4 regions of the Ancylobacter sp. genome follow, and region 1 is predicted to be linked to each of the others. Evidence: predicted binding sites of a transcription regulator. Region 1 holds the regulator's gene; each other region holds the start of a gene.

The links. The regulator PhoB, encoded in region 1, activates phosphate uptake and scavenging genes when phosphate is short. The targets are predictions, from matches to a motif close to TGTCATNNANCTGTCAT.
Positions count from the first base shown of each region.
Region 2: a site for PhoB is predicted at 5,138-5,154, ahead of ACQY76_RS20250 (esterase-like activity of phytase family protein). Genes of this name have one in related genera too.
Region 3: a site for PhoB is predicted at 2,310-2,326, ahead of ACQY76_RS15950 (esterase-like activity of phytase family protein). Genes of this name have one in related genera too.
Region 4: a site for PhoB is predicted at 2,915-2,931, ahead of ACQY76_RS18390 (Orn/Lys/Arg decarboxylase N-terminal domain-containing protein). Genes of this name have one in related genera too.

Region 1 covers NZ_OZ257132.1:1,743,446-1,750,619, reverse strand. The annotation lists gene ACQY76_RS08155 (polyhydroxyalkanoate depolymerase) at 1-397, shown strand, start outside; gene ACQY76_RS08150 (LysR family transcriptional regulator) at 416-1,318, opposite strand; gene ACQY76_RS08145 (SDR family oxidoreductase) at 1,439-2,203, shown strand; gene phoB (phosphate regulon transcriptional regulator PhoB) at 2,241-2,942, opposite strand; gene phoU (phosphate signaling complex protein PhoU) at 2,980-3,693, opposite strand; gene pstB (phosphate ABC transporter ATP-binding protein PstB) at 3,719-4,540, opposite strand; gene pstA (phosphate ABC transporter permease PstA) at 4,549-5,382, opposite strand; gene pstC (phosphate ABC transporter permease subunit PstC) at 5,395-6,372, opposite strand; gene pstS (phosphate ABC transporter substrate-binding protein PstS) at 6,535-7,174, opposite strand, start outside.
Region 2 covers NZ_OZ257132.1:4,337,241-4,344,414, reverse strand. The annotation lists gene ACQY76_RS20270 (helicase HerA domain-containing protein) at 32-1,507, shown strand; gene ACQY76_RS20265 (TRAP transporter large permease) at 1,579-2,907, opposite strand; gene ACQY76_RS20260 (TRAP transporter small permease subunit) at 2,907-3,536, opposite strand; gene ACQY76_RS20255 (TRAP transporter substrate-binding protein) at 3,716-4,855, opposite strand; gene ACQY76_RS20250 (esterase-like activity of phytase family protein) at 5,217-7,174, shown strand, end outside.
Region 3 covers NZ_OZ257132.1:3,452,318-3,459,491, reverse strand. The annotation lists gene ACQY76_RS15960 (NAD(P)/FAD-dependent oxidoreductase) at 1-251, opposite strand, end outside; gene recJ (single-stranded-DNA-specific exonuclease RecJ) at 413-2,233, opposite strand; gene ACQY76_RS15950 (esterase-like activity of phytase family protein) at 2,407-3,765, shown strand; gene ACQY76_RS15945 (DMT family transporter) at 3,822-4,697, opposite strand; gene ACQY76_RS15940 (alpha/beta hydrolase) at 4,902-5,609, shown strand; gene ACQY76_RS15935 (hypothetical protein) at 5,838-6,170, opposite strand; gene glpX (class II fructose-bisphosphatase) at 6,535-7,174, opposite strand, start outside.
Region 4 covers NZ_OZ257132.1:3,928,613-3,935,786, forward strand. The annotation lists gene ACQY76_RS18385 (N-acetyltransferase family protein) at 1-487, opposite strand, end outside; gene ACQY76_RS18390 (Orn/Lys/Arg decarboxylase N-terminal domain-containing protein) at 508-2,865, opposite strand; gene ACQY76_RS18395 (CHAD domain-containing protein) at 2,976-4,565, opposite strand; gene ACQY76_RS18400 (metallophosphoesterase family protein) at 4,778-5,581, shown strand; gene ACQY76_RS18405 (autotransporter domain-containing protein) at 5,786-7,174, opposite strand, start outside.

The DNA.
Region 1 (7,174 bases):
GCACCGGGAGTTCTACGACGAGTATCTCTCGGTCATGGACCTGCCGGCGGAGTACTATCTCCAGACGCTGCAGACCGTGTTCATTGACCACGCCTTGCCGAGGGGCACCATGACCCATCGCGGCGTGAAGGTGGACCCGTCGAAGATCCGTAACGTGGCGCTGCTGACCGTCGAAGGCGAGAATGACGACATTTCCGGCGTCGGCCAGACCCGCGCCGCCCAAACGCTGTGTTCGGGCCTGCCCGATGACATGAAGGCGCATTACCTCCAGCCCACGGTCGGCCATTACGGCGTGTTCAACGGCTCGCGGTTCCGCGCCGAGATCGCGCCGCGCATTTCCGACTTCGTGCTCTCGCACAACTGGCCGAAGAAGGGCCATAATCGTCCGCAGGACTGAGCCGCGCGCCTGCGTAGTCTAGAGGCCGGCCTCCCAATAGGGCGGATCGCCAAAGGCTTCCCGCAGGCAGTCCGCCAGCGCCCGCAGCTTCGCCGAAGGATGCCGGCCCTCGGGATGCGCGACATAGATGAATTCCGCCTCCGGCTCGGCGCCGACATCGATCACCCGCAGCGTGCCGTCGCGGATCTGAGGCCCGGCGATAAACAGCGGCAGCAGCGTGACGCCCAGCCCGGCCACTGCCGCATCACGCATCACCACGCCATTATTGACCTGCAGCCCGGCCTTTCCACGCACCTGCACTGCCCTGCCCGCCGTTTCGAAGCGCCAGTCGGCGATGCCGCGATGGCTGTAAAAGATACCCCGGTGTTGCTCCAGCTCATCAAGATTGCGCGGAGTGCCGTGCTGTTCGAGATATTCGGACGAGGCGACGAGCAACCGCCGGCTGCGCGCGAGCTTCCACGCCATCAACCGGCTGTCGCGCATCGGCCCGTGCCGGATCACCCCGTCATAGCCTTCGGCCTGCGCGTCGACGACGCGATCATCCAGCTCGATGCTGAGGTCGATCTGCGGATGGCTACGCAGGAAGGGGTAGAGCGCCGGCCCGATGTGGAGCGCCGTCAGCGTCACCGGCGCTGAAAGGCGCAGCGGGCCGGAGAGCGTGCCGCGCCGCTCAGCGAGAGTGGCGGCGGCCGCCTCGATGCCGCGCAGGGACTGGGAGGCCAGTTCCAGGAAGATCAGCCCGTCCTCGGTCAGCGTCAATCGGCGGGTGGAGCGGTGGACCAGCCTGGCGCCAAGCTGGCGTTCGAGCTGCGCCAGACGGTCGCTGACGACCGACTTCGCCAGTCTCAGCCGGCGCGCCGCCTCGCTGATGGAGCCGGCCTCGGCAATGGCGACGAAAGCGGCGATCCCGTCAAGTTTCATCGTTCGCGTTTTCCGGACATGGTTTCCGCTTGCTGAAGTCTAATCCGAACGCGTCGGCATCGCCATACTCCTCCGCGACACGCCGCCGAGGGCGGCGATTCCTCAGGTTGGAGACTTTCGATGGGACGTCTTGATGGCAAGGTTGCGCTGATCGCCGGCGCCAGTTCCGGCATCGGCCGGGCGGTGGCGGTGCTGTTCGCCCGCGAGGGCGCCCGGCTCGTTCTCGGCGCCCGGCGCCAAGGCGAACTGGACGCGCTGGCAGCGGAAATCGCGGCGGCAGGCGGCGAAGCGGCCGTGCTTGCCGGCGATGTGCGCGAGGAGGCCTATGACCGCGCGCTGGCCGCGCTGGCGGTGGAGCGCTTCGGCCGGCTCGACATCGCGGTCAACAATGCCGGCACGCTCGGCGAGAAGGGCCCTAGCACCGGCATTTCCGCCATGGGCTGGGAGGACACGCTGGCGGTGAACCTCACCGGGGCGTTCTACGGCGCCAAGCACCAGATCGCCGAGATGCTCAAATCCGGCGGCGGCTCGGTGGTCTTCACCTCGACCTTCGTGGGCTATACGGCCGGCTTTCCCGGCCTTGCCGCCTATGCCGCCTCGAAATCCGGGCTCGTTGGCCTCACCCAGGTGCTGGCGGCCGAATTCGGGCCGCAGGGTGTGCGCGTCAACGCGATCCTGCCGGGCGCGGTGGAAACCGAGATGTACCGGGAAGCCAACGACACGCCGGAAGCCCAGGCCTTTATTACCGGGCTGCATGCGCTGAAGCGCGTCGCGGCGCCGGAGGAACTGGCCCGCTCGGTGCTCTATCTCGCTTCGGACGATGCGTCCTTCGTGTCCGGCACCGCGCATCTCGTCGATGGCGGCCTGTCGATCAACCGCACCTGACGCAGCCTGGAGCGGTGGCCCCGGTTCGCCTGCGCGCTCAATGCGCGCGGGCGAACATCTCGTTGAACGAGTAGCCGGAGCCGCGCACGGTGCGGATGGGATCGGGCTGGCGCGGGCGGTTCAGCGCCTTGCGCAGGCGCCCGACATGCACGTCGACCGTGCGCTCGTCGATATAGACGTCCTGTCCCCACACGCCGTCGAGCAATTGCTCGCGCGAATAGACCCGGCCGGGCGACTGCATGAGGAACTCCAGCAGCCGGAACTCGGTGGGGCCAAGATGCAGCTCGCGGCCGGCGCGGTGCACCCGCTTGGTCTCGCGGTCCAGCTCGATGTCGCCGGCGCGCAGCAGGGTGGAGACGTGCTCGGGCTTGGCGCGGCGCAGCAGCGCCCGCACCCGCGCGACGAGTTCGGGCACCGAAAAGGGTTTCACCACATAGTCGTCCGCGCCGGTGGCGAGGCCGCGCACGCGCTCGGTCTCCTCGCCACGGGCGGTGAGCATGAGGATCGGCATGCGCTCGGTATCGGGCCGGGCCCGCAGCCGCCGGCAGAGCTCGATCCCGGAAAGCCCCGGAAGCATCCAGTCGAGGATGAGAAGATCCGGTACGCTTTCGCGCAGCCTAGTCTCCGCCTCGTCACCCCGCCCGACGCTGTCCACCGAGTAGCCCTCGGATTCGAGGTTGTAGCGGAGCAGGAGGGTGAGGGGCTCCTCATCCTCCACGATCAGTATGTTGGTCGGCATGGTCGCGTTCCCGGACGTTCGTGGGGTGCCGAGGCTCTCAGGTCGGGAACGCCACGCTGGTCAGGCTGCTGGTGTCCTGCTTCGGCCGTTCCTCGGTGAGAAGCTGGCCCGTGACGAGATAGTGGATCGTCTCGGCAACGTTGGTGGCGTGGTCGCCGATACGCTCGATGTTCTTGGCGCAGAACAGCAGATGCGTGCACAGCGAGATGTTGCGCGGGTCTTCCATCATGTAGGTGAGCAGTTCGCGGAACAGCGAGGTGTAGAGAACGTCGACCTCGCCGTCACGCTGCCAGACGTCGAGCGCGCGGGCGGCGTCGCGGGTGGCATAGGCGTCGAGCACCATTTTCAGCTGCTCGAGCACGATGTTGGACATGTGCTCCACGCCGCGCACCAGCTTCTGCGGGTGGAACTCGCCGGTGAGGGCGAGCACGCGCTTGGCGGTGTTCTTGGCGAGGTCGCCGATACGCTCCAGGTCGTTTGCGATGCGCATGGCGGCGACGATCTCGCGCAGGTCGCCGGCGAGCGGCTGCCGGCGGGCGATGACGAGCACCGCCTTCTCCTCGATCTCCCGCTGCAGCAGGTCGACCGGGCCGTCGAGCACGATCACCTTCTGGGCGAGTTCGCTGTCGCGCTTCACCAGCGCCTGAACGCTGTCGGCGACGAGGCGCTCGGACTGTCCGCCCATCTCGACCACGCGGCGGCCAAGTTCCTTCAGGTCGGTGTCGAACGACGAGACGATATGTTCGGTCATTGGGGAGGCCTCTCTCGTCGCGGAATCAGCCGAAGCGGCCGGTGATGTAGTCGCGGGTGCGGGCTTCGCGCGGATTGGTGAAGATCTCGTTCGAGGCGGCGACCTCGATGAGTTCGCCGAGATAGAAGAACGAGGTGATGTCGGCGCAACGCGCCGCCTGCTGCATGTTGTGTGTCACGATGACAATGGTGAATTCCTGCTTCAGCTCGTCGATCAGGTCCTCGATCTTCGAGGTCGAGATCGGGTCGAGCGCCGAGGTGGGCTCGTCGAGCAGGATCACTTCCGGCCGAACCGCGATGGTGCGGGCGATGCACAGGCGCTGCTGCTGGCCGCCGGACATGCCGAGCGCGGAGGTGTGCAGGCGATCCTTGGTTTCCTCCCAGATCGCTGCCTTGCGCAGGCACCACTCGACGCGCTCGTCCATCTGCGACTTGTTCAGGCGCTCATGCAGCTTCACGCCGAAGGCGATGTTGTCGTAGATCGACATCGGGAACGGCGTCGGCTTCTGGAACACCATGCCGATGCGCGAGCGCACCACGGTGGAATCCAGCTCCTTGCTCAGCAGGTCGGCGCCGTCGAACAGGATCTTCCCTTCCGCGCGCTGGCCCGGATAGAGCTGGTACATGCGGTTGAACACCCGCAGCAGCGTGGACTTGCCGCAGCCCGAGGGCCCGATCATCGCGGTGACGCGCTTTTCCGGGATCTCGAAATTGATGTTCTTCAGCGCGTGGTTGTCGCCGTAGTAGAAATTGAGCTTCTCGACCTTGAGCTTGGACTCGGTCGAGGGCGCGGTGGCGCGGTTGACGGCGGAAGCGATGTCGATCGACGTTTCAGGTGCGAAATTCATGGTCCGTCTCACTTCATCTTCGCCAGGACGAGGCGGGAAAGGATGTTCAGGGTCAGAACCCCGACGGTGATGATGAGGGCGCCCGCCCAGGCCAGCGCCACCCAATCCTCGAACGGGCTGGCGGCATACTGGTAGATGGCGATGGGAAGGCTCGCCATGGGTGCGTCGAGGCTGAGCGACCAGCCATTGTTGCCGAGCGAGGTGAACAGCAGCGGCGCGGTCTCGCCGGCCGCGCGGGCGATGGCGAGCAGGATGCCGGTGACGATGCCGGCCCGGCCGGCGCGCCAGGTGATGAAGGTAACCACCTTCCACTGCGGCGCGCCGAGGGCGAAGGCCGCTTCGCGCAGGCCTATCGGCACCAGGTTCAGCATGTCCTCGGTGGTGCGCACCACCACCGGGATGATGATGATGGCGAGGGCGATCGCGCCCGCCCAGCCGGAGAAGCCGCCGAAGGGGACGACGAGGAGCTGGTAGACGAACAGGCCGATGAGGATCGAGGGAGCGGAGAGCAGCACGTCATTGACGAAGCGGACCGCGTTGCCGACCTGGGTTCCGCGGCCGTTCTCGGCCAGGAAGGTGCCGCACATCAGACCGATGGGAGTGCCGATGAGGAGCGCCACGCCGATCTGGATCAGCGAGCCGACGATGGCGTTGAGCAGGCCGCCCCCGGCGCCGGGCGGCGCGGTGATCTTGGTGAAGACATGCGGGCCGAGCGCGGGCAGGCCACGCGACACCAGGGTCCACAGGATCCAGGCGAGCAGAACGAGAGACAGCGCGGCGAAGCCGATGCTGATGGCCTTGACGGTGTAGTCGGTCGCGCGACGGCGGGCCAGGGATGCCATGTGTGTCTCTCCTCAGCCCTTGAGCCGGGACCGGACGAGCAGGCGCGAAAGCGCGAGCACGATGAACGAAATCACGAAGAGGATGAAGCCCAGTTCGAGCAGCGACTGCAGTTTCAGCGAGCCCGTGGAGGCCTCGGGGAACTCATTGGCGATGGTCGAGGCGATGGTGGCGCCAGGGGCGAAGAGCGAGGCCGACATGCGCGTGGCATTGCCGATGACGAAGGTCACGGCCATCGTCTCGCCGAGCGCGCGGCCGAGGCCGAGCATGACGGCGCCGACCATGGCGGTGCTGCCATAGGGCACCGAGACGTTGCGGTAGACCTCATAGGTGGTGGCGCCGACGCCGTAGGCGGATTCCTTGATCATCGGCGGCACCGATTCCAGCACCTCGACGAACATCGCGGTGATGAAGGGCAGGATCATGATGGCCATGATCAGGCCGGCGGTGAGCATGCCGGCGCCGAGCGGCGGGCCCTGGAACAGGGCGCCGATCACCGGCAGCGGGCCGAGCCACTCGATCAGCGGCGGCTGAACATAGGCGGCCATCAGCGGCACGATGATGAAGAAGCCCCACATGCCGTAGATGATCGACGGGATCGCGGCGAGCAGCTGGATCGCGACGCCGATCGGCCGGCGCAGCGGACCGGGAGCGATCTCGGTGAGGAAGAAGGCGATGCCGAAGGACAGCGGCAGGGCGATGATGACGGCGATGACAGCGCTGAAGATGGTGCCGAACACCATGACGCCGGCGCCGAACACCTCGGTCACCGGGTTCCACGTCGTCGACCAGACGAAGGACAGGCCGAATTCCCGCAGCGCCGGCAGGCCACCCTCGAACAGCATGGCGATGATGAGGCCCAGCAGCAACAGCACGAGAACGCCGCTGCCCCAGAGAATCCCGACAAATACGGGGTCACTGACCCGGCCCGTCGGCTTGCGCGCGGCGATCAGGCCGGTGCCCGCCTGCCTTCCGCTAAGAGTGGCGTCCATGTGGTGTGTTCCTTAGAGCGCCTTGTCACCCGAAGCCGCGGTCGGCTTGAGGGGCGGCGTGCTGTGACGGAGCGTGGGCGTCGCGGGCTTGAAGCAAATAGTACGGCCGGGCGCATGAGAAGAGGCGGCCACGAGGACCGCCTCTTCCCTATGCGGCTGGTATCAGTTGGTCCAGACGGCCTTGCCGTCGGCCTTGACGTCCGTCGTCCAGGCCTTGCGCACTTCGGCCGCAACCGCGTCCGGGAGCGGGATGTAGTGCAGCTTCTCGGCGATCGCGTCGCCCTCGGGGCCGTAGGCCCAGTCGAAGAACTTGATCGCCTCGGCCGACTGCGCGGCGTTGGTCGGGTTCTTCGGCAGCAGAATGTAGGTGGCGGAGGTGATCGGCCAGGCGCCTTCACCGGCGGTGTCCACCATCGAGGCGGCGAAGTTCTTCGCGCCCTTCCAGTCAGCGGCGCCAGCGGCTTCCATGAAGGACTTCGTGTCGGGCTTCACAACCTTGCCGGCCTTGTTCACGAGGTCGGTGGTGGCGAGCTTGTTGGCGGCGGCGTAGATGAACTCGACGTAGCCGATCGCGCCCTTGGTGTTCTTCACGGTGCCGGCAACGCCCTCATTGCCCTTGGCACCGGCGCCAGCCGGCCACTGCACGGAGGTCGCGGCGCCGACGCCGGACTTCCAGTCCGCACTGGCCGAAGCGAGGTAGGAGGTGAACACGAAGGAGGTGCCCGACGAGTCCGAACGGTAGACCGGCACGATGGCGATGTCGGGGAGCTTCGCGTCCTTGTTCAGGGCGACGATCTGCGGG
Region 2 (7,174 bases), 2.2 Mb from region 1:
GGTGAAACGTTCCAGGGATGCGTCATCGCAGATGAAGATCGGTATCGAGCTCGGAAGCAGCAACGCCGGACAGCCGGTTCGGCTCGATCTGGAAGAGCTGCTGTCCACGCGCCTGCTGGTGCAGGGCAATTCCGGCTCCGGTAAATCGCACCTGCTGCGCCGGCTGCTGGAGCAGAGCGCCGGCCATGTGCAGCAGGCCATCATCGACCCGGAAGGCGACTTTGTCGGCCTCGCCGAGCGCTTCGGCCATGTGGTGATCGACGCCGAGCGGACCGCCGGCGAGATCCAGCGCATCGCCGCGCGCATCCGACGGCACCGCGCCTCTGTGGTGTTCAACCTCGAAGGACTGGACGCGGACGCGCAGATGCGCTCGGCCGCCGCCTTCCTCAACGGGCTGTTCGAGGCCGACCGGGAATACTGGTTCCCCATGCTCGTGGTGGTCGACGAGGCGCAGCTTTTCGCCCCCTCGGGCGGCGGCGAGATTTCCGACGAGGCACGGCGCATCTCGCTTTCGGCAATGACCAATCTGATGTGCCGAGGCCGCAAGCGTGGCCTCGCCGGCGTCATCGCCACCCAGCGCCTCGCCAAGCTCGCCAAGAACGTGGCGGCGGAAGCCTCCAATTTCCTGATGGGCCGCACCTTCCTCGACATCGACATGGCGCGGGCTGCCGACCTTCTGGGCATGGAGAAGCGCCAGGCGGAGAGCTTCCGCGACCTCAACACCGGCTCGTTCGTGGCGCTTGGCCCGGCTTTGTCGCGCCGGCCGCTGTCGGTGAAGATCGGCCATGTCGAGACCGCCAGCCGCAATGGCCGGCCCGCGCTGCTTCCGCCGCCGGAGCTCGCCGTGGCCGACATGCAGGACCTGATCTTTGACGATCTCGGCACCGAGCCGCTTCCCGCGCCGCCGTCCCGCGCCGCGCCGCCGGCCACCGAGGCGATACTGGAGACGCTGGAGGTTGCCCCCGCGCCGGAGCCGGTGCCGGTCGATCCCGAGGCGGCCGCCGCCTTCGCGGCCGAGCACGAGGCGTTGGTCGACGAGATCGTGCGCCAGTTCGTCTCCGATCCCGAGGCGCCGTTCCGCTCCGCCGCCGCGCTCTATCCGGATTTTCTCGTGCATTGCCGGGTGCGGCGGGTGGGCTCGAAGGTGCCGGACCTTGCGGCCTTCACGCGCCGGCTGGCCATTGCGCGCGCCGGGCTCGATTCCCGCACCGGCGACGAGGGCTGGGCCCGCGCCATCGACCAGGCGGCCGGGCTGCCGGAGGAGATGCAGGGCGTGTTCCTGCTGCTGGCGCGCGCGGGCATGGACGGGGCGCCGTCCCCGGCCGACGAGGCGCTGGCGCGGGCCTATGGCAGCCGCTCGCCCTCGCGCGGGCGCTGGCTGCTGACCTATATGGAAGAGCGCGGCCACCTGGTCTGCGAGGCGGATTTCCGTGGCCGGCGGGTGGTGCGCTTTCCCACGCTCGGCTGGAAGACCGCGCCGGGCGATCCGAAGGCGCCGACCGCCTGAGTGCCGATGTCGCGACATGAAAACGGGCCCGTCTGCGGGCCCGTTTCCGTTTGGCGCGGCGCGTCTCCGCCTCAGCCGCCGTAGAGATAGCTCGGCAGCCAGAGCGCGAAGCCCGGGAAGGTGTAGAGCAGTATCATCGCGAAGATGACGATCGCGATGAAAGGCATCACGCCGGAGAAGATCTCTTCGATGGTGACATGCTTGGGTGCCACGCCCTTGAGATAGAAGGGCGCCATGGCGACCGGCGGCGACAGGAACGAGGTCTGCAGGTTCAGCGCCACCAGCACCCCGAAGAAGATCGGGTCGATGCCGAAATGGTCGAGCAGGGGCAGGAAGATGGGCAGGAAGATCACGATGATCTCCGTCCACTCCAGCGGCCAGCCCAGCACGAAGATGATCACCTGGGTGAGGATCAGGAAGCCGATCGGCCCGATGTCCAGCCCCATGATGAACTCTTCGACCACCCGCTGGCCGCCGAGCAGGGCGAAGACGGCGGAAAACACCGCCGAGCCGACGAACAGCCAGCACACCATCGCCGAGGCGCGGGCGGTGAGGAACACTGAATCCTTGAGCTTCTCGATGCTGAAGGTGCGGTAGGCCAGCGCCAGCAGGATGGCGCCCGCCGCGCCGATGGCCGCCGCCTCGGAGGGCGTCGCAAGGCCGAGGATGATGCAGCCGAGCACGGATACGATGAGCAGCACCAGCGGGAAGAACGAGGTCGCCAGCGCCCAGATCACGGTGAGCACCGGAACGTTGCGCTCCTCCGGCGGCAGCTTCGGCGCCAGCGAGGGATTAATCATCGCGCGAATAATGACATAGGCCATGTACATGCCGGCCAGCGCGATACCGGGGAAGAACGCGGCGGCATAGAGCTTCACCACCGACACGCCAGCCGTTGCGCCATAGAGGATGAGCATGACGCTGGGCGGGATGAGGATGCCGAGACAGCCGCCGGCGCAGACCACGCCCGAGGCGATCTTGGTGTCGTAACCGGCCCGCAGCATGGCCGGGAAGGCCAGCAGGCCCATCAGCGTCACCACGGCGCCGACAATGCCGGTGGCGGTAGCGAACAGCGCGCAGGTGATGAGCGTGGCGACGGCGAGCGAGCCGGGAATCCAGCCGGCCGCCAGCTGGATGGAGCGAAACAGCCGGTCGAGGATGTTCGCCCGCTCGATCACATAGCCCATGAACAGGAACAGCGGGATCGAGATCAGCACGTCGTTCGCCATCACCGAATAGGTGCGCTGCACGAAGAGCTGGAAGATGCCGTCGCCGATCGAGAGGTAGCCGAAGGCCACGCCGAGCGCCATCAGGGTGAAGGCGATGGGAAAGCCGAGCATCAGCAGGAACAGGAAGACGACCAGCATCAGGATGCCGAGCGCGGGATCGGAAAGAAACATCACAGGGTCCCCCGCGTGGTGGATTCGCGCTCGACGGCGTTGAGCCTCGCCTCGTCCTCGGCGGCCTTGGCGGCCGCTTCATCCAGGATGATCTTCTCCATCTCCTCCACGTCGTGCAGTCGCTGCGGCCAGTCTCCCTCGCGGATGCAGATCCAGCAGCGCACGACCTCGACGATGCCCTGCAGCAGCATCATCACGCCGGTGATGGGAATGAGCGCCTTGAACGGCCAGATCACCGGTCCGTCCGGGCTGAAGGAGGAGTGCTCGTTCAGCAGGTAGGACAGGTGGAAATAGCCCCAGCCTGAATAGATCAGCGCCAGGATGCCGGGGAAATAGAACAGGAAGTAAAGCACCAGGTCGCTCTTGGCCTGGGTGCGCGGGTGCCATTTCCGGTACAGGAAGTCCGCGCGCACATGGCCGTTGCGCGAGAGCGTGTAGGCGCCGGCCATCATGAACAGGGCGCCATACAGCATCAGGCTGACGTCGTAGGCCCAGGTGGTGGGATCGCGCAGAACGTAGCGGCAGAACACCTCGTAGCAGATGGCCACCATCAGGATGACGATGCACCAGGCGAATATCTTGCCGATGATGCCGTTCAGTCGGTCAACGCCGAGAAGGATGGATTGCATGGGGTAGGGGCCTCTTGTGGCACGTCATCGGGTGGTCTTGGGTTCCGGCGCGGTCGCGCGGCCGAACATCGGCGACATCCCGCAAGACCGCAGGCTGCGGCACGGTTCGGACAACGCCAGCGACCGCCGAAACCAAAAACCCCTCTCCGTTGCCGGAGAGGGGTGCACGCGACGGCAGATCAGGCCGACTTGAAGAAGTGGTCGTAGGCGAACTTGGAGTCCGGCTCGTATTCGAGGCGGAAGCCGACGATGCGCTTGGCCCATTCCTTCTGGCTGTCCACGACCTTCTTGAAGACCGGGTCCGCCGAGAGGTTGGCGATGACGGTGTCCCAGGCCTTGAGCTGGGCTTCCAGCACCGGCTGCGGCGTGCGCAGCACCTTCACGCCGCGGGCCTTGATGGCCGCGAGATCCTTGGAATAGCGGTCCTGCGCCTTCCACATCATGGTGGAGGAGGTGGCGTCGGAAGCGCCCTTGAGGATTTCCTGCACGTCCGGCGGCAGGCTGTCGAACTTGGTCTTATTGAACAGGATCTCGAAGCATTCGAGCGCCTGGTGGTAGCTGCCGAGCATGTAGACCTTGGCGACGTCCGGGAAGCCGAGGATGAGATCGGAGGACGGGTTGTTGAACTCGGCGCCGTCGAGCAGGCCGCGGTCGATGGCCGGCACGATTTCGCCGCCCGGCACGATCGTTACCGCCGCGCCGAACTCCTTGAAGAGGTCGGCGCCGAGCCCGACGGTGCGGTACTTCATGCCCTTCATGTCGTCGGCGCTGGTGATTTCCTTCTTGAACCAGCCCAGCGGCTGGCCCGGCATCGGCCCGGTCAGCATGCCGACGACGTTCAGCTTCAGCGTGTTCTGCACCAGGTCGTTATAGAGCTCCTGTCCGCCGCCATAGCGCACCCAGCCCAGCAGTTCGTCCGCGTCCCAGCCGAAGGCGGGGGCGGTGCCGAAGAGCGAGAAGGCCTTGCTCTTGCCGTACCAATAGGCCGCGACACCGTGACCACCGTCGAGAATGCCGGAGGATACCGCGTCAAGCATCTGGAACGCAGGAACCACCGAGCCCGCCGGCAGGATTTCCAGCTCCACGCGCCCGCCCGTCATGGCATTGACGCGCTTCACATAGTCCCCGGCGAACTCGTGGAAGATGTCCTTGTTCGGCCAGGTCGACTGGAATTTCAGCTTGATCGGCGCCTGCGCATGCACGGCGGGTGCCGCGATGGTGGCACCGGCGGCGGCTGCAGCGGCCGTGGCGATGAAGCGGCGGCGGTTGGTACGGACGTCCGGACGCGCGTCCGTGCTCTTCCCTGACGTTTCGGTCATGGGCGGTTCCTCCTATGGCGTTTCCTCGCGGGTCGTGCCCGCCGGGCGGCGATTGATCGCCTTGTCCCGATGACGCAAGGAGACGATGCCGGAGAAGCGAGTGCAAGCCCTAATTGAGGATTTTTACTGTAATCACCTCGTCCGAAAGTCGAATGCTTGCATGACGGCGCCCGCTTGCAGGAGAGGTCTGCCGTTTCTCTGCGGCAAGACGGCTACGTTCCTCAGCGACAGGGCGAAACGTCGGGCCGGGACGAGAGCGCAGTTCAGCCCGGCCTGCCGATCCGTCATGCCTCTGTCATCGGCAGGGACTTGAACCGCATCAGCGCGGGCGTGGCCCGCTTCCTGATCGGAGTTCCCCGCCATGCGCCCGATGCTGCTCGCCAGTGCTTCCGCCGCCGTGCTCGCCCTCGTCGCCCTGTCGTCGCCTTCGCTGGCGGCCGACGCGGTGTTCAATCGCATCGGCACCTTCAATGTTGTCGACAATCTGCCGGCTGGCGCCGACGCGTCGAAATCGACGGCTGCGGAGATCATCACCTTCACCGAGGACGGCAACACGCTGATCTATAGCGACAGCCCCGGCCAGCGCATCGGCTTCATCGACATCACCGACCCCGCCGCGCCGAAAGCTGCTGGCGTCGTCGCCCTCGACGGCGAGCCGACGACGACGGTGGTGATCGGCGGCAAGGCCTATGTCGGGGTGAACACCTCCGAATCGAAGGCCAGGCCCTCGGGTCATCTCGCGGTGGTCGATCTCGCCACCCGCAAGGTCGAGGACAGGATCGATCTCGGCGGCCAGCCGGATTCGATCACCAAGAGCCCGGACGGCAGCTACCTCGCCATCGCCATCGAGAATGAGCGCGACGAGGAACTGAACGACGGGGCTCTGCCGCAGATGCCGGCCGGCAATCTCACCACCTTCGAGGTAAAGGACGGCCGCGTGGTCGATGCCTCGAAGAGGGTGGTCGACCTCACCGGCCTCGCCGCCATCGCGCCGGAGGACCCGGAGCCGGAATATGTCGACATCAACACCCGCAACGAGGTGGTCGTCACCCTGCAGGAGAACAACCACATCGTGGTGGTGGACCTGCCCACCGGCAAGGTGACGGCGCACTTCTCCGCCGGCACGGTCGATCTCGACAAGATCGACACCAAGAAAGACGGCGTCATCGACCTCTCCGGTTCCATGAAGGCGGTGCCGCGCGAGCCGGACACCGTGCAGTGGATCGACGAGGATCGCTTCGTCATCGCCAATGAGGGCGACTGGAAGGGCGGCACGCGCGGCTTCTCCATCTTCGACAAGACCGGAAAGCTGCTGTTCGAGAGCGGCACGGCGCCGGAGCACCTGGCGGTGCGCCTCGGCCATTACCCCGAGAAGCGCAACAAGAAGGGCATCGAGATGGAGGGCGCGGAAGTCGCAAGCTTCGGCGACGAGCGCCTGATCTTCGTCGCCTCGGAACGCGGCTCGGTGGTCTTCGTCTATCGCGACAAGGGGGCCGCCGTGGCGCCGGAATTCCTGCAGGTGCTACCGGGCGGCATCGGGCCGGAAGGTCTGATCGCCCTGCCCAAGCGCGACCTGTTCGTTACCGCCGCCGAGACCGACCTGCGCGAGGATGGCGGGATCGGCTCGGTCGTCACGCTCTATCAGCGCCAGCCCGGCGCGACGCCGGCCTATCCGACGATCCTGTCCGTGGACGGCCCGGACGGCCTGCCGATCGCGTGGGGCGCGCTTTCCGGCTTCGCCGCCGACGCCAAGCAGCCCGGCACGCTCTACGCCGTGACCGACAGCGCCTATGCGCAGGCGCGAATCCTCACCATCGACGCAAGCACGCTGCCCGCCCGCATCACTGCCGCGACGGTCCTGACAAAGGACGGCACGCCGGCCAAGGGGCTGGATCTCGAGGGCATCGCGGTGCGGGCCGAGGGTGGCTTCTGGGCGGTATCCGAAGGCAATCCCGAGAAGAAGGAAAAGGCCACGCAGAACCTGCTGCTGCGTGTCGGCGCGGATGGCGCCATCGCCGAGGAAATCGCGCTTCCCGAGGCGGTGGCCGCGCAGGCCGGCCGCTTCGGCTTCGAGGGCGTCGCCGTGGTCGGTTCGGGTGCGGACGAGACGGTGTGGATCGCCGTCCAGCGCGCGTGGAAGGATGACCCGAAGGGCTTCGCCAAGCTGATCGCCTACAAGCCCGCCGCCAAGAGCTGGGCCTATGTGCGCTATCCCCTGCAAGAGACCGCCAAGGGCTGGGTCGGCCTGTCCGAGCTGACGCGCTACAAGGACGGGCTGATGGTTGTCGAGCGCGACAACCTCGTCGGTTCGGACGCCGC
Region 3 (7,174 bases), 1.7 Mb from region 1:
AGCGACGGCGCCAGCCATTCGGTCGCTGCGCCATAGCGGGCGAGAAAGCCGGCGCGCGGCTCGGAATGGGTGAGGTTCAGCCCGCCACGGCCGGCGATGAGGAATTTGCGCGCCGGCGAGGGCATGCGGTCATACACGGTGACCCGGCAGCCGGCGCGCGCCAGCACCTCCGCCGCCATCAGCCCGGCCGGACCGGCGCCGATGATGGCGATGAGGGGAATTCGCGAGTCGCTTCCGGCCTCTGGCGTCACCGGCTCAGCTTTCGATTCAAAGACCGCCCCGCGCGGATTGCCGAGTCGTTCCCGAGGCTTGCGGCCATGGGTTGAAACCCCGATTCCGGCCGCAACCGCCCCTGCCGGGCGGCCGGCATCTCAGTGCCTGATTCAGAAACGGCGCCCAAGCCCATGATGTCTCAACCGATTTCCGGCAGCGAGGCGTCGGAGATACGCAGGCTCACTTGCGTGCGCCCCTGCCAGCTATCGAGGTCGAGCGTGCCGGCGACGTGGATCTGCTGCCCGCGCGCGGCCAGCAGCGCCGCCCCGAGCGGCGTGTCGACGGCGCGGAAGACGACGCCCGATATCGTCGCGCCGTCGGTGCTGCGCAGGCGCACCCGGATTTGCCCGGCGCTGCCGGGCTCGGCATAGACCATGCGATGGGCGGGAAAGGCGAAGACCGGCTGCGGGTTGCCGGCACCGAACGGCCCTGCCCGCTCGACCAGCTCGACCAGCTCGGGCGTCGCCCCGGCCGCCGAGAGAGCGCCGTCGATCATGGTCTCGTCCACCGCGCGGGCTTCCTCCACCGTTTCCGAAAGCGCCTCTTCGAGAAAGGCACGAAGATCGCCGAGCCGGCCGCGCGCCACCGTCAGTCCCGCCGCCATGGCGTGGCCGCCGCCCTTCACCAATATGCCGGCCTCCACCGCCCCGCGCACCGCCCGCCCGACATCGACGCCGGGAATGGAGCGCGCCGAGCCGGCGCCGGTCTCACCGGTGAAGGCGATGGCGAAGGCGGGGCGGCCGAACTTTTCCTTCAGCCGCGCCGCCACCAGCCCGACCACGCCGGGATGCCAGCCCTGCCCGCTGGAAAGCACCACCGCCCCCGCGCCGGCAAGCCCGAGCGAGGCATCGGCCTCCGCCTCCGCCTCGGCGACGATGGCGCGCTCGACCTGCTGTCGCTCGGTGTTGAGCCGGTCCAGCTCGGCGGCGATCATCTGCGCCTCGATGGGGTCGCGCGTGAGCAGCAGCTTGGTGCCGAGCGTGGCATTGCCGATGCGCCCGCCGGCATTGATGCGCGGGCCGAGCAGGAAGCCGAGATGCCATGCCTTGGGCGGGCCGGTGAGCCGGGCGGCGTCCATCAGCGCCGTCAGCCCCGGCCGCTCGCGCTTGCGCAGCTGCAGCAGCCCCTTGGTGACATAGGCACGGTTGAGCCCGAGCAGCGGCACCACATCCGCCACCGTGCCCAGCGCCACCAGGTCGAGGCTGGCGAGCAGGTCCGGCGCCGGGCGGACGTCGTTCCACCAGCCCCGCACACGCAGCTCGCGCAGCAGCCCCACGGCGACCACGAAGACGAGGCCGACGGCGCAGAGATGGCCGAGGCCGGAAAGGTCGTCGGCGCGGTTGGGGTTCACCAGCGCCGCGACCTCCGGCAGGCTCTCGCCGGCCTGGTGATGGTCGATCACCACGACATCCAGCCCGAGCTCATGGGCGCGGGCGAAGGGCTCGAAGCTCATCGTGCCGCAATCGACGGTGACGAGCAGCGTGGCGCCGCGCTCGGCCAGCGCCTCGATGGCCGGAATGTTCGGCCCATAGCCCTCGAAGATACGGTCCGGGATATGGAAGGCCGGGTCGAGCCCGCCGGCGCGCAGCACCTCCACCAGCAGCGCGGTGGAGGTGGCGCCGTCGACATCGTAATCGCCGAACACCGCCACCTGCTCGCCGCGCGTCACCGCATCGGCGAGGCGGGCGACGCAGGCCGGCATGTCGGTCAGCGTGTCGGGGTCCGGCAGCAGGCGCTTCACCGTCGGGTCGAGCCAGGCCTCGACCTCGTCGATCGCAACCCCGCGCCCGGCAAGCACGCGGGCGAGGATTTCCGGCACGCCGTGCCGCTGCACGATGGCGAGCGTGGTCTGGGCGCCGCGCGCGTCGAGCCGCTCGCGCCAGAAGCGCCCGGTGGCCGAGCGGGACACGCCGAGAAAGGCGCGGGGCGCCGGCGCGGCGGTGGGAAGGTTCAGACTCATGGCCCGCAGGATAAGCCCTATCCGCGCGCCCGCGTCGAGAGGCGCGGCGGCGACGCCCGGCCTCCACCATGCGGCGCGTCATCGCCGCGTCACGGTTCCGTGACGCGAGGGACATGGGCGGCGGGCAGAAGGCGGCTCCGGCCTCGCGCCGAATGCCCGAAAGGAGCCCCCCAATGAATCGCCTCCCGCTGCTCGCCGGCGCCGCCCTCGCGGTGCTTGCCCTTGCCACCACCGGCCTGCGCGCCGACGAGACCTACCCGGCCACGCTTGCCGGCCATGCCGTGCTGCCGGCGCAGACCTTCATCGCCATGCCGGCGGATGCGCCGCAGGACCTCAAGGTCTCCGGCAAATACACCACCGGCACCCGCGTCGAGGCGGTCGGCACGGTGGAAGGCACGTCCGGCGGGCGCCCGACCGGCGTGTCGCTGCCCTTCGAGGGCCAGCCGGTGCAGGGCCATTCCGGCATCAAGGCGATGCCGGACGGCAGCTTCTGGATCATCACCGACAATGGCTTCGGCTCGCGCGCCAACAGCCCGGACGCGGCGCTGTTCCTGCGCCATTACAAGATCGACTGGGCGACCGGTGCGTTCGAGCCGATCGAGACCGTCTTCCTCACCGATCCCGACAGGAAGGTGCCGTTCCGCATCGTCCATGAGGGCACGGAAAAGCGCTATCTCACCGGCGCCGATTTCGACCTTGAGAGCTTCCAGATCATCGGCGACCAGCTGTGGATCGGCGAGGAGTTCGGGCCGTACCTGATCAAGGCCGACAGGACCGGCAAGGTGCAGGCGGTGTTCGAGACCGTGGCCGGCGAGATGCCGGTGCGCTCGCCGGACCATCATCGCGTGGTCTCCGCCGCCGCGCCGAATGCGCCCGCCACCTTCAATGCCCGCCGCTCCAAGGGCTATGAGGGCATGGCCGCCTCCAAGGACGGCAAATATCTCTATGCGCTGCTCGAAGGCCCGCTCTGGGACGCTGACAAGAAGGACTGGCAGAAGACCGCCGACGGCCGCGAGTTCCTGCCGATCCTCGAATTCGACGTCGCCGCCGAGAAATGGACCGGCCGCATGTGGCAGTACGTTCTGGAGAAGAACGGCAATGCCATCGGCGACTTCAACATGATCGACGGCACCACCGGGCTGATCATCGAGCGGGACAATGGCGAAGGCACGGCCGACAAGGCCTGCGCAACGGGGACCAAGGGCGCGGACTGCTTCCACGACCTCGCCAATTTCAAGCGCGTCACCAAGATCGAGCTGACCGACGCCAATGCCGGCGGCCCGGTGCGCAAGATCGGCCATATCGACCTGATGAAGATCGCCGACCCGAACAAGGTCGCCCGCAAGCCACTGAATGACGGGGTGCTGACCTTCCCGTTCTTCACCATCGAGAATGTCGACGTGGTCGACGCCACCCACATCGTGATCGGCAACGACAATAACCTGCCCTTCTCCTCCTCGCGCGACCCGGCGAAGGCCGACGACAACGAGATGATCCTGCTGGACGTCGGGGAGTTCCTGAAAGCGAAGTGAGCCCCATCCACGCGTGACGCCAGGGGCCGGGGCGGCGACGCTCCGGCCTTCGCGCGTCAGGCCGTGTCAGGCAGGGTCGGATCGGGCAGGTTGCGCGGCCGGCGCAGGATGAGCGCCACGCCGGCCACCATCACCAGCGCACCGACGATTTTCACCGGCGACGGGTCGTCCCCGATCAGCACGATGCCGAACAGCACGGTGAGCAGGGGCGTCAGCATCGAATAGGGCACGACGGCATTGATCGAGTAACGCTGCAGCAGCCAGTACCAGATGCCATAGCCGATGATCGACGACCCGATGGCGCTGTAGGCGACGCAGAACCAGCCATTCCACCCCGCGCTGCCCACCATCCACCAGCGGTCCGACTCGAAGATCCACGACATCAGCAGCAGCTGCGGCACGGCGAACAGCGACGACCAGCCCATGATCGTCATCGGCCGAATGCCCTTGAGCTCCTTGATGATGAGGTTGGTCACCGCCCAGCCGGTGGCGCTCACCACCAGCATGCAGAGCGCCAGCGGCGGCGGCAGGGTTGGGCCGAGCGCGAGCACCATGATGCCGGCGACCGAGACGAGAAGCCCGGCGAGCCGCATCCGGCCCAGCGGCTCGCGCAGCACCAGGCAGGCGAGCAGGGTGGCGATCGGCGCGCCAAGCTGGATGATCACCGCGCTGGTGCCGGCCTCGGAATCGGCGAGCGCGGCGAAGAGTACGCCGAAATGCAGGGTGCCGAAGGTGAAAGAGACCAGCAGGACGCCGCGTATCTGATCACGCCGGATCCGCAACACCGGGCAGAGCAGCGCTGCCGCGAGCGTGAAGCGCAGCACGCTCATCAGCATCGGCGGAATCTCCGCGATGCCCTGCTTGACGACGATCATGTTCAGCGACCACACGCAGATGACGGCGAGAGCGAGCAGCTTGTGCTTGAGCGGCATGTGACCGAAGAGAGCAGGAGGCGACGCGGCGACCCGGGGCGAGTCACAGGCTGGCAGCGCTGGAAACCGCACGCCGGCCGTTTTGCTGATAGTCCACTGCCTGCCATCTGCAAAGTCCCGCGTCACCATGTCTGCCCTGCGCCGCCCTCATGGCAGGCCGTGCGCGCCGGCCACAGGCGGGTTGCACGCGCGGGCGGGCCGATTATGGTGCGCGCCATGCTGAACCTGTCCCTGCTCGGTCGCCTCTCCTTCCACCACGCCGCCCCCACAAAGCCGGCGCTCGCCCCCGGCCGCCACGATCTCGGCCTGTTCGAGACGCGCGACGCCGTGCTGGTCGTGCCGGAAGGCATCGACCCCGCGCGGCCGACGCCGCTGATGGTGCTTTTCCATGGCGGCGGCGGCAGCGCCGAGAAGATCCTGCCGATCATGCTGCGGCACGCGCAGGAGCGCGGCTTCCTGCTGCTGGTGCCGCAATCGCTGCTGCCGACCTGGGACATCGTCATCGCGGGCAATGGCCCGGATCTGGAGCGGCTCGACCTCGCCCTCGCCGAGGTTGCCGCGCGCTTTGCGCTCGACCCCGCGCATCTCGCCTTTGCCGGCCATTCCGATGGCGGCAGCTATTCGCTCTCCACCGGGCTCAGCAATGGGCGCATCGTCACCCACATCCTCGCCTTCTCCGCCGGCTTCATGACCGTGCTGGCGCAGGACGGCGCGCCGAAAGTGTTCATCGCCCACGGCCAGAACGACACCCAGACGCCGATCGCCACCGCCGGCCGTTCGCACGCCGCCAAGCTGCGCCCAGCGGGCTACGAGCTGACCTATGTCGAGCACCCCGGCCCACACGCCTCGCAGCCCGACATGGTGCAGATGGGCGTCGACACGTTCCTGAAGGGCGTGGCGAGGGCCGGCTGAGCAGCCACGCTCCCGCGTCATCCCGGACGGCCGAAGGCCGATCCGGGATCGCAAGCCGGTCCCGGGCGATCCCGGCTCTCCGCGTCGCTTCGGCCGGGATGACGGACTGATGGCACGGATGACCGCCCGCCGCGAAGCCGAAAGCGGCCCGCCAACAAAAAAGGCCGGCGCGAGCCGGCCTTTCCGTCGAGAGCGTGCAGCCGTCAGCGCATCACGCCGCCTTGCGGATCACGCCGCCTTCTTGGCGATGCCGGCAATGTCCGCCTCGTATTTGGCGACCAGCGCCGAGAAATCGCTCGGGCCGGCCTTCAGCGCCGACTTCACGTCCGACGCCCAGGTGGTGTTGCGCAGGGTGAAGGTGTTGGTGGCCGAGGAACCGTACTTCTTCGCGAAGGCGGTGTTCAGCTTGAAGGGGATCGGCTCGGAAGCGAGGTAGTTGGTGGTCGGGTGCTCCTTCACGAAGGCCGTGTAGGCCTCGGCGACCTCCTGGTACTTCTCGGCGCCGATAAGGCCGTCGATCTTGGTCAGCAGGGGCGGAAGCAGCGAATGAGGAGCGGTCATGGGGCGTTCCCTTGGCAATTGGCTTGGCGTTCGGGTGCGAGGCGCCCTGAAGGGCCAGCCCGCGCACCGCTCTGGTATACAGCACACCGGGCCAGCGCCAAAGCGCGAGATGCAAGACCGCCTCGCGCCGGGACAACGCCGGACGGCGAAACGAAAACGCCGCTGCCACTGAAACGAGAACGCCGCGCTTGCGCGCCAAGCTCTGAAATGAAACGGGGCGCTTGCGCGCCAAGGGCTGGAACGAAAACGGGGCGCCTAGGCGCCCCGTAGGAAAAATCCGTCGTCGCGAAGCGGTGCGCCGGCATCGGTCGCCATTCCGCTCTCGGTCCCGGATCGGCCCCGGCCGTCCGGGACGACGTGCCGCTCAGCCCAGGTGGAATTTGGAGAGGTCGCGGTGCTCGGCCTCGATCCAGCGCACCGTGCCGGTGGCCGAGCGCATGACGACGGTGTGGGTCTTCACCACGCCCTTCTCATACTTCACGCCCTTGAGCAGGTTGCCGGTGGTCACGCCGGTCGCCGCGATCAGGCAGTCGCCGCGCACCATGTCGGTGATGGTGTAGATCTTCTTCGGGTCGCTGACGCCCATCTTCTTGGCGCGTTCGCGCTTGGCCTCGCTGTCGAGGATGAGGCGGGTATACATCTCGCCGCCGATGCAGCGCAGGGCCGCCGCCGCCAGCACGCCTTCCGGCGCGCCGCCGGTGCCGAGATAGATGTCGACGCCGGTCTCGTCCGGATTGGTGGTGTGGATCACGCCGGCCACGTCGCCATCGGCGATGAGCTGGACGGCGGCGCCGGTGCGGCGCACCGCCTCGATGATCGCGGCATGGCGGGGCCGGTCGAGAATCAGCGCCGTCAATTCGGACGGCTTCACACCCTTGGCGCGGGCGAGCGACTGGATGTTGTCTTCCGGGGAGGCGTCGATGTCGATGGTGCCGCGCGGGTAGCCCGGCCCGATGGCGATCTTCTCCATGTAGACGTCCGGCGCGTAGAGCATGGTGCCGCCC
Region 4 (7,174 bases), 2.2 Mb from region 1:
TGTCGGCCCAGCGGCCATAGCGGTAGGCGACCGCTGGGAGAACGCCTACCCGGGTGAAGCCGAACCGCTCGTGGATAGCGAGCGATGCAGTATTGTCGCCATCGATATAGCCGATCATCTGCCGGAAGCCGGCCGCCGCGCAGGCATCGATCAGCCCGCGCATGAGCTGGCTGCCGATGCCGCGGCCAATGTGCCGGTGGTGGACGTAGATGGAATGCTTGACGGTGTAGCGGTAGGCCGGGCGCTTGCGGAACAGCACCACATAGGCATACCCCACCACCTCACCGTCCCGGACCGCGACGATATGGGGAAAGCGACGGTTCTTCAGGTTCTTGCGCCGGTCCCGCAGATCGTCGGGCTGCGGGGTGTCATTGTCGTCCACCCCCTCCTCGACGCCCCGGCGGATGTGATGGCGGTAGATCGCCAGCATGGCATCCACGTCGGAATCCCGCGTCGGACGGATGATGACCGCGCTCTCCTGCTCCATGAACGAACCCGAACTCCCGTTTATTCCGCAACCACATAGGTATAGAGCCGGATGCGACCGGCAGAGTCGGTTTCGCGATAGACGCCCTGGATCTCCACGTCAAAGCCCGGGAATGTGTTGAAACAGGCTTCGAACATCCTGAGATAATCGATCATCGGCTGCGCGCGCTCCGTCAGCCTTTCGCCGGGGACGATCGTGGCAATGCCCGGGGGATAGACCACGAAGGGCGTGGTGGCGATACGCCCGGCAATGGCGTCGATGGGCAGGTAGTCCACGTCGTTGCGCACCAGGCAGCGCGCCGCATCGTGGGGCGACAGGGCGATATCAGGCAGGTGCTCGGCCGAGAACTGCATCGCCTGCAAGGCGCTGACATTGGCGTTGCGGAAAAAGCGATGCATCTCGCCGCACAGGTCGCGCAGGCGCGCGCCCGAATAGCGCGCGGGCCGGCGCTTGTAGAATTCCGGGATGGCGTCCTCCAGCAGGGCGTTGTCGTCGTGCAGCTTCTTGAACGCCACCAGACCGCTGATCAGCGTGCCGGCCTTGCTCGATTCGACGCCCGGCGTCAGCAGGAACAGCAGCGAATTGAGGTCGTTCTTCTCCGCGACGATGCGGTTCTCGCGCAGGTATTGTGCGACCACAGGGGCGGGGATTCCATGCTCGACATAGGCGCCGGTGGCGCGGTCGAAGCCCGGGGTCAGCAGGGTGAGCTTGTTGGGGTCGGTCATGGCGAAACCCGCCGCCATGCCGGGATAGCCATGCCACGCGGCACCCGGCGTGAGATGCCAGAAGGCCGGGTTGGTGGCGAGCTGGTCGGTGGAGACGCTTTCCCACGGAACGTCATGCACCGCGCCGGGGCTGGAGGCATCCGGGATCGCCACCCGGTCCGGCACGAAGGGCTCGAAGAACCAGCGGCGCTCGGGGCGCTGTTCCTTCTCCTCGAACTCGCGGCGCACCGCGCGGATCTTCTTGCGCAGCTCGATGCCGAGACGGATCGTGTCGTCCCACAGCACCTCGCCCGACCGTCCCTTCATCATCTGCGCGCCGACGTCCAGCGAGGCGAACAGCGGGTAGAAGGGCGAGGTGGAGGCGTGCTGCATGAAGCTCTCATTGAAGCGCCGGTGCTCCACCCGCCGCTTCTGTCCCTTGATATGCCGGTCCTTCATGTGGATCTGCGAGGCTTGGCTGAAGCTCGCCAGTTGCTTGTGGGTGGACTGGGTGGCGATGATGCCCGGCGCGTCCGGTCCCAGATCCTTGAGCCCCATGGCGAAGCGGCCGGCATAGAGCGGATGGAACTTCATGAAGCCCGCCCAGGCCTCGTCGAACAGGATGTACTCGCACAGATGACCGATCTTCTCGAGGATCATCTCGGCATTGTGGATCGTGCCGTCATAGGTGCACTGCTCCACCACCGCGACGCGGAACGGGCGCGGCTTCTGCCAGGCGTCCGGGTCGGTGACCAGCGGATGGGTGCGGATGCGCGCGCGCAGCGCCTCCTCGTCCAGCGCCGCGACGTCCATCGGGCCGATCAGCCCCCAGGCATTGCGCACGGTCGGCACATAGACCGGGATGCCGCCGGAGATCATCAGCGCACCGTGATGGGCGGCCTTGTGGTTGTTGCGGTCGAACAGCACGAGGTCGCCATCGGTGACGAGGGCGGAGAGCGCGACCTTGTTGGAGGTCGAGGTGCCGTTGAGCACGAAATAGGTCTTCTCGGCGCCGAATATCTTGGCGGCTTCCTTCTGCGCGGCGAGGGCCGGGCCCTCATGGGTCAGAAGGTCGCCAAGATCGAGCACGGAATTGTCGAGGTCGTCGCGGAACACCGCCTCGCCCAGATGCTCCATGAACACCCGGCCGATGGGGCTGCGTGAGTAGAACACGCCGCCATTATGCCCGGGGCAGGTCCAGAGCTGGTTGCCCTCTTCGGCATAGTCCACCAGCGCGCCGAAGAACGGCGTCTTCAGCGTCTCGGCATATTGCTTGAGCCGGCTGATGAGGTTCTTGGCGATGAAGGCGGGGGTTTCCTCGGAGAGGAAGACATAGCCGTCGATGAAGTCCAGCACCTCGACCGGCACGTCCTCGAACCGCTTGCGCCGGATCAGCAGGATGATGGGAAAGTCGAGGCCGCGCCGGCGCATGAGGTTGATGAGCGAGGCGGTCTTGCCCTCCATGCCCTTCTTGCCCCAGTCCACCATCATGCAGCCGATGGCGGCATCGGTCTGCACCGCGATCTCGGCGTCCTCGATGGTGCGCGCCCGCACCACCTCGAAGCCGGAACTCTCTATCTCCGCGACGATCTGGTGATAGCGGGCGCCCTCCAGATCATCCGCATCGAAGGCGGGGGTCGCGAATAGGAAGTTGAAGCGCTTGAAATAGTCCATCCGGGCACCCGCTCTTGTTTAGGCTCGACGCGACGTTTCGACGTGCCTCATGACGAGAGCACGACAACACGGTGACGACCCTAGAGGGATGGCAGGGAGCGCGCAGCCAGCTAGTCGAGCCAGAACGGCTCGGCATCGATGAATTTCCGCCAACTGCGCCGCAGCGCCTCGGCGGTCACGATGCGGTCGCGTCCCTGCCAGCCGGTGATGGCGCCGATGGCCTTGTGGACCTGCGGGAGCCACGTGCTCTCCTCCAGCTCGCGCAGCAGCGCCTGCGTGGTGGTGATATCGTTGTCGATGCCGAGAATGTCCTGGAGCCGGGACATCCGCTTCAGGTATTTGCGGGCGGCACCGTCACGGTCGTAAAGCGGCAGCAGGAACTCCGCGCCATAGCGCAGCTTCTTCAGCGTCAGGCGCAGCTCATGACGGGCCGTCGGCCGCAGCTTGCGGAAATTGTGGCCCTGCTTCAGCGCCTTGCGGTGCAGGCGCGCCAGCCCACGCCCGGCGAATTCGCGCGCCGGCTGGGTGAGCACGGCGAGCGCATCGATGCCGATGTCGTTGCGCCAGCTGCGGCGCTCGATCACCCGGCCGAGCGACAGCAGGAAGCGGGTGGATGCGAGATCGATCAGATCGACGCGCACGGCCTGATGGCTGAGAGCCCGTGGCGCGGCGGTGGCGGATCTAAGTTCGGTAAAGTCGATGCCGGGCAGATTGGCGCGCTCGATCTCGGCGATGGTCGACGTAGCGAAAACGTCCCAATTGCGGGCCGGCCCGAGAGCGCTGGCCAGTCGCTTGGCGTCAAGGCCGATCGCCTCGAGCGCCGAGGCGGGGACTTCCTTCTTGAACAGCGATATCGCGGTGCGCAGACGCCGCAGCGCGACCCGCAGCTGATGAACGCCCTCCGGGTCTTCGCCGTGATGCGCCGCCATCAGATTCGCCATCACATGCGACTGGCAGGCGTTCAAAACCTTGGCGATCACATCGTCCGTGGTGTCGGCGGGGCCGATGCCGGTCGCGAACGCCTTTTCAGCGGTGGGCGAGGTGCCGAAGGCAAGCGCATAGCCGCGCTCGGCCTTGCTCTGGAGGCCGATGCGGAGGGGGCCCTGCTCCAGCAGCGACAGGGCCAGCTCATAGAGCGCACCCGCCCCGCCCGATTTCAGTTCCAGCTCGATCTCGCAGACGGCTTCCACCTTCGCCCCGGCGTTCAATGTTCCTTCATCGAACGCGGCCTCGATGACGGCGCCGCCGAACTCCACGACCTTTATATGGCGGCGGATTTTGGTGGTGAACACCGGCGCGAGTTCCGTGCCCGGCAGCGTCGCGAAGGGCGCGCCCAGATCGGGCAGGGGCAGCGCATCGAGATGGAGCGCGATATCGGGCACACGCGATTCCATCTCGCGTCGCTGGATCCCCTGGGAGGCCAACTTCAGCGTCTGGACAAACTGCTTGCCGCTGCGCCGTACGCGCAGCGATGCACCCTGCCGGGCGATCACCTTGTCCGGCGTATCGTAATAGGTTGCCTCCAGACGCCGGACGACGCCTTTGGACGCGGCGTTCCGCGTAACGACAGCCGCGACGAGGAGGCGCTGCAGCGTAGCCGGATCCGTCAACAGTTTGAGTTCGACCTCGCGGCCGGCCTCCGCCGGCTCCGGCGCGTCGACGTCTCCGTACCCTTCGACCTCTGGAATCTGCTCCGGCATGCCATCTCTCCGCTCGTCCCGGCATGAGCCGGTTTTGCCGCCACGAAGAGGCCCCCTCCCGTCAGCTTGAAACGCCACCGATAGAGGCTCGAACTGTCACATAAAAGTAGCAATCGCCCGCCCGCGGTCTCGGAATGACGCCCGCCCGCCTTGCGGATCTCCGGGGGAAGCGTCGCTCCGGGCGACACCTGAGCGTTGTTTTCCACAGCACGATGGATCATTCTCGCGCTGCACTTTGGAGTCGGCAGATAATTTTCGGGCTTTGGAAAACACCCCTTGTCACCCTTTCCGAGGCGCGCGGCCCTGAGGGAATCCGGATTTACGCCATTGGCGACATCCACGGGTGCCTGTCTCTTCTCGAAAAACTTCTGCAGAAGATCGATGAGGATAAGGCCCGATCAAAGCCGGGCGACTGGCGGATCATTTTCCTCGGCGACTATGTGGATCGAGGCCCGGACTCAAAGGGCGTCAACGACCATCTGATAGCGCTTCAGGCAACCGATCCCCGCTACATCATGCTCGCGGGGAACCATGACGTGGAATTCCTCGCCTTTCTCAACAAACCCAGCCTCGACGGCGTTTTCGTCAATAGCGGCGGCAACGCCACGGCGCGCTCCTATGGCGTCAAGCTCAATCGCTCGAAGCTGAAGACAGAGGGCGATCTCGAGCAACTGTGCCAGAAGCTGGTGGCAGCGGTCCCCCCCTCGCACGTGCAGTTTCTGGAAGGGCTGCAGCGCGCGGTCTCATACGGGGACTATTTCTTCTGCCACGCCGGGGTTCGCCCGGGAGTGCCCTTGGACCGCCAAGACCCCGAGGATCTCCTGTGGATGCGCGCACCCTTCCTGGAGTCGTTGATGCCTCTGGAAAAAGTGGTGGTCCATGGACACACCATCAGCACCAAGCCCGAGGAGCGGATCAACCGGATCGGGATCGACACGGGCGCCTATCGGACGGGCCGCCTGACCGCGCTCGTCATTGATGGTGATCAGAAGACCTTTCTGTCGAGCAAGCCATAGCGGCTGCCGACGGACATTCGGCTTCGGGCGCGAGACGCGATGTCGAGCGTGCGAAGGACCATTCCACCCGCCGCGACGCGGGCGTTGCGTCAGCGCGCCTCGGCAATCTTCCTGGTCGCTCGCGGCCCACCATTTGCCGCCCCGGAACACCGAGCGGCCTGTCACCGCGTTCAGACCGCGCGGCGTTCGGGGTGGGGTGGCTCCTCAGAAGCTGGCCTTGAGGCTGGCATTGAAGCCGTTCTGTTCGACGCCTTCGCCGAACTGGCCGCTATAGGCGACGCCAAGCGTTGCGCCGGCACCGAGGCGCATGTCCAGCCCGGCCTCCAGCACCGCCGCCGTTTCGGCGATCGGCGTGCCGGTGACGGTGAAAGTGCCGGATGTCAGGAACGCCTGGCTCATTGCCGGCGTGATGTCGCCGAAGGCCTGGCGCCAGCCAATGGCCCCGCGCAGCGTCGTCGCATGGACGCCGAATGTCAGCTCCTTCGCTACCCGCAGGCCCAGCGTCGAGAAGCCGGTGTTCATGTCGGTGCCATTCGAACGCAGCGCCGCCGCTCCGCCGGTCTCGGTGTAGCCCGATCTGTCGAGGCTGACATAGGCGAGGTTGGCGAAGGGCTCGAAGGCGGCAAAGGCCATGTCGATGCGGTAGCCAAATTCGCCGAAGGCCTGGAATGTGCCGGCGCTGTAATCGGCCGAGAGATGATCGGCGAAACCGGCGAAGGCGACGGAGCGGCTGGTGGTGACGTCCTGCCACGTATAGGCGAGGCCGGTGCGCAGGGCGAGCGCGTCCCAGCTCCTGCCGGCATAGAGGGCGGCGTGCCAGTTGTCGCTGTTGCCGGAGGAGGCGCGGCCGGCCGCCGAGAAGCTGGTGTAGCTGTAGCCGCCGCCGATGCCGACCCGCCAGACGTCGCCGACGAGGGTGTCGGCACCGATCAGGAAGCCGCCGGTGCTGTCGGTGATGCCGGTGGCGTTGGCAGTGCCATCGAACGCGCCCCAATTGCCGAAGCCCGCGCTCCACAGCGCAAACTTTTCCGCCGGCACGGGCAGGGGCGCCGCCTTGAGAGGCAGGCTGGTCTCGGCCGCCCGCTGCCGCTTCGAGGGAGCGGCATAGGCGAGGGCGCCGCCCGCCGTCTCGACGACGCTGACAACGCTTCCCGCCGCCGCACCGACCCCGCCCTGCGCTGCCCGCAGGCGATCGTTCAGCGCACCTCGGACCAGCCCGCTCTGCTCCATGAACACGCTCTGTGCCGAGGCGTGCACCTCGCCCGAGAGCTGGTCGAACGCCCCGCGCGCCGCGCTGCCGGTGGGCAGGAACAGCAGCGCATTATAGAGCCCGAGCGCCGCGCCGCGCTGGCCCAGCGTGTCGAGGGCGGCGGCCGTCGCATATTGGTTGGGCGTCGCGGCGACCGTCGTGAAATCATATTCCACCGCGATGGTCACATTGACCGCGCTGTCGCTCTGGCCGAGCTGCCCCCGTAGGAACGGCGACAGGCTCTCAAGGCCGTCGAAGGCTCCCACGACCCCGTCCTGCGCGGTGAGGATGGTGTAGGTCTGGCCCGTGCGGTAGCTGGCCTTGGGATCGAGCGCCGTCAGTTC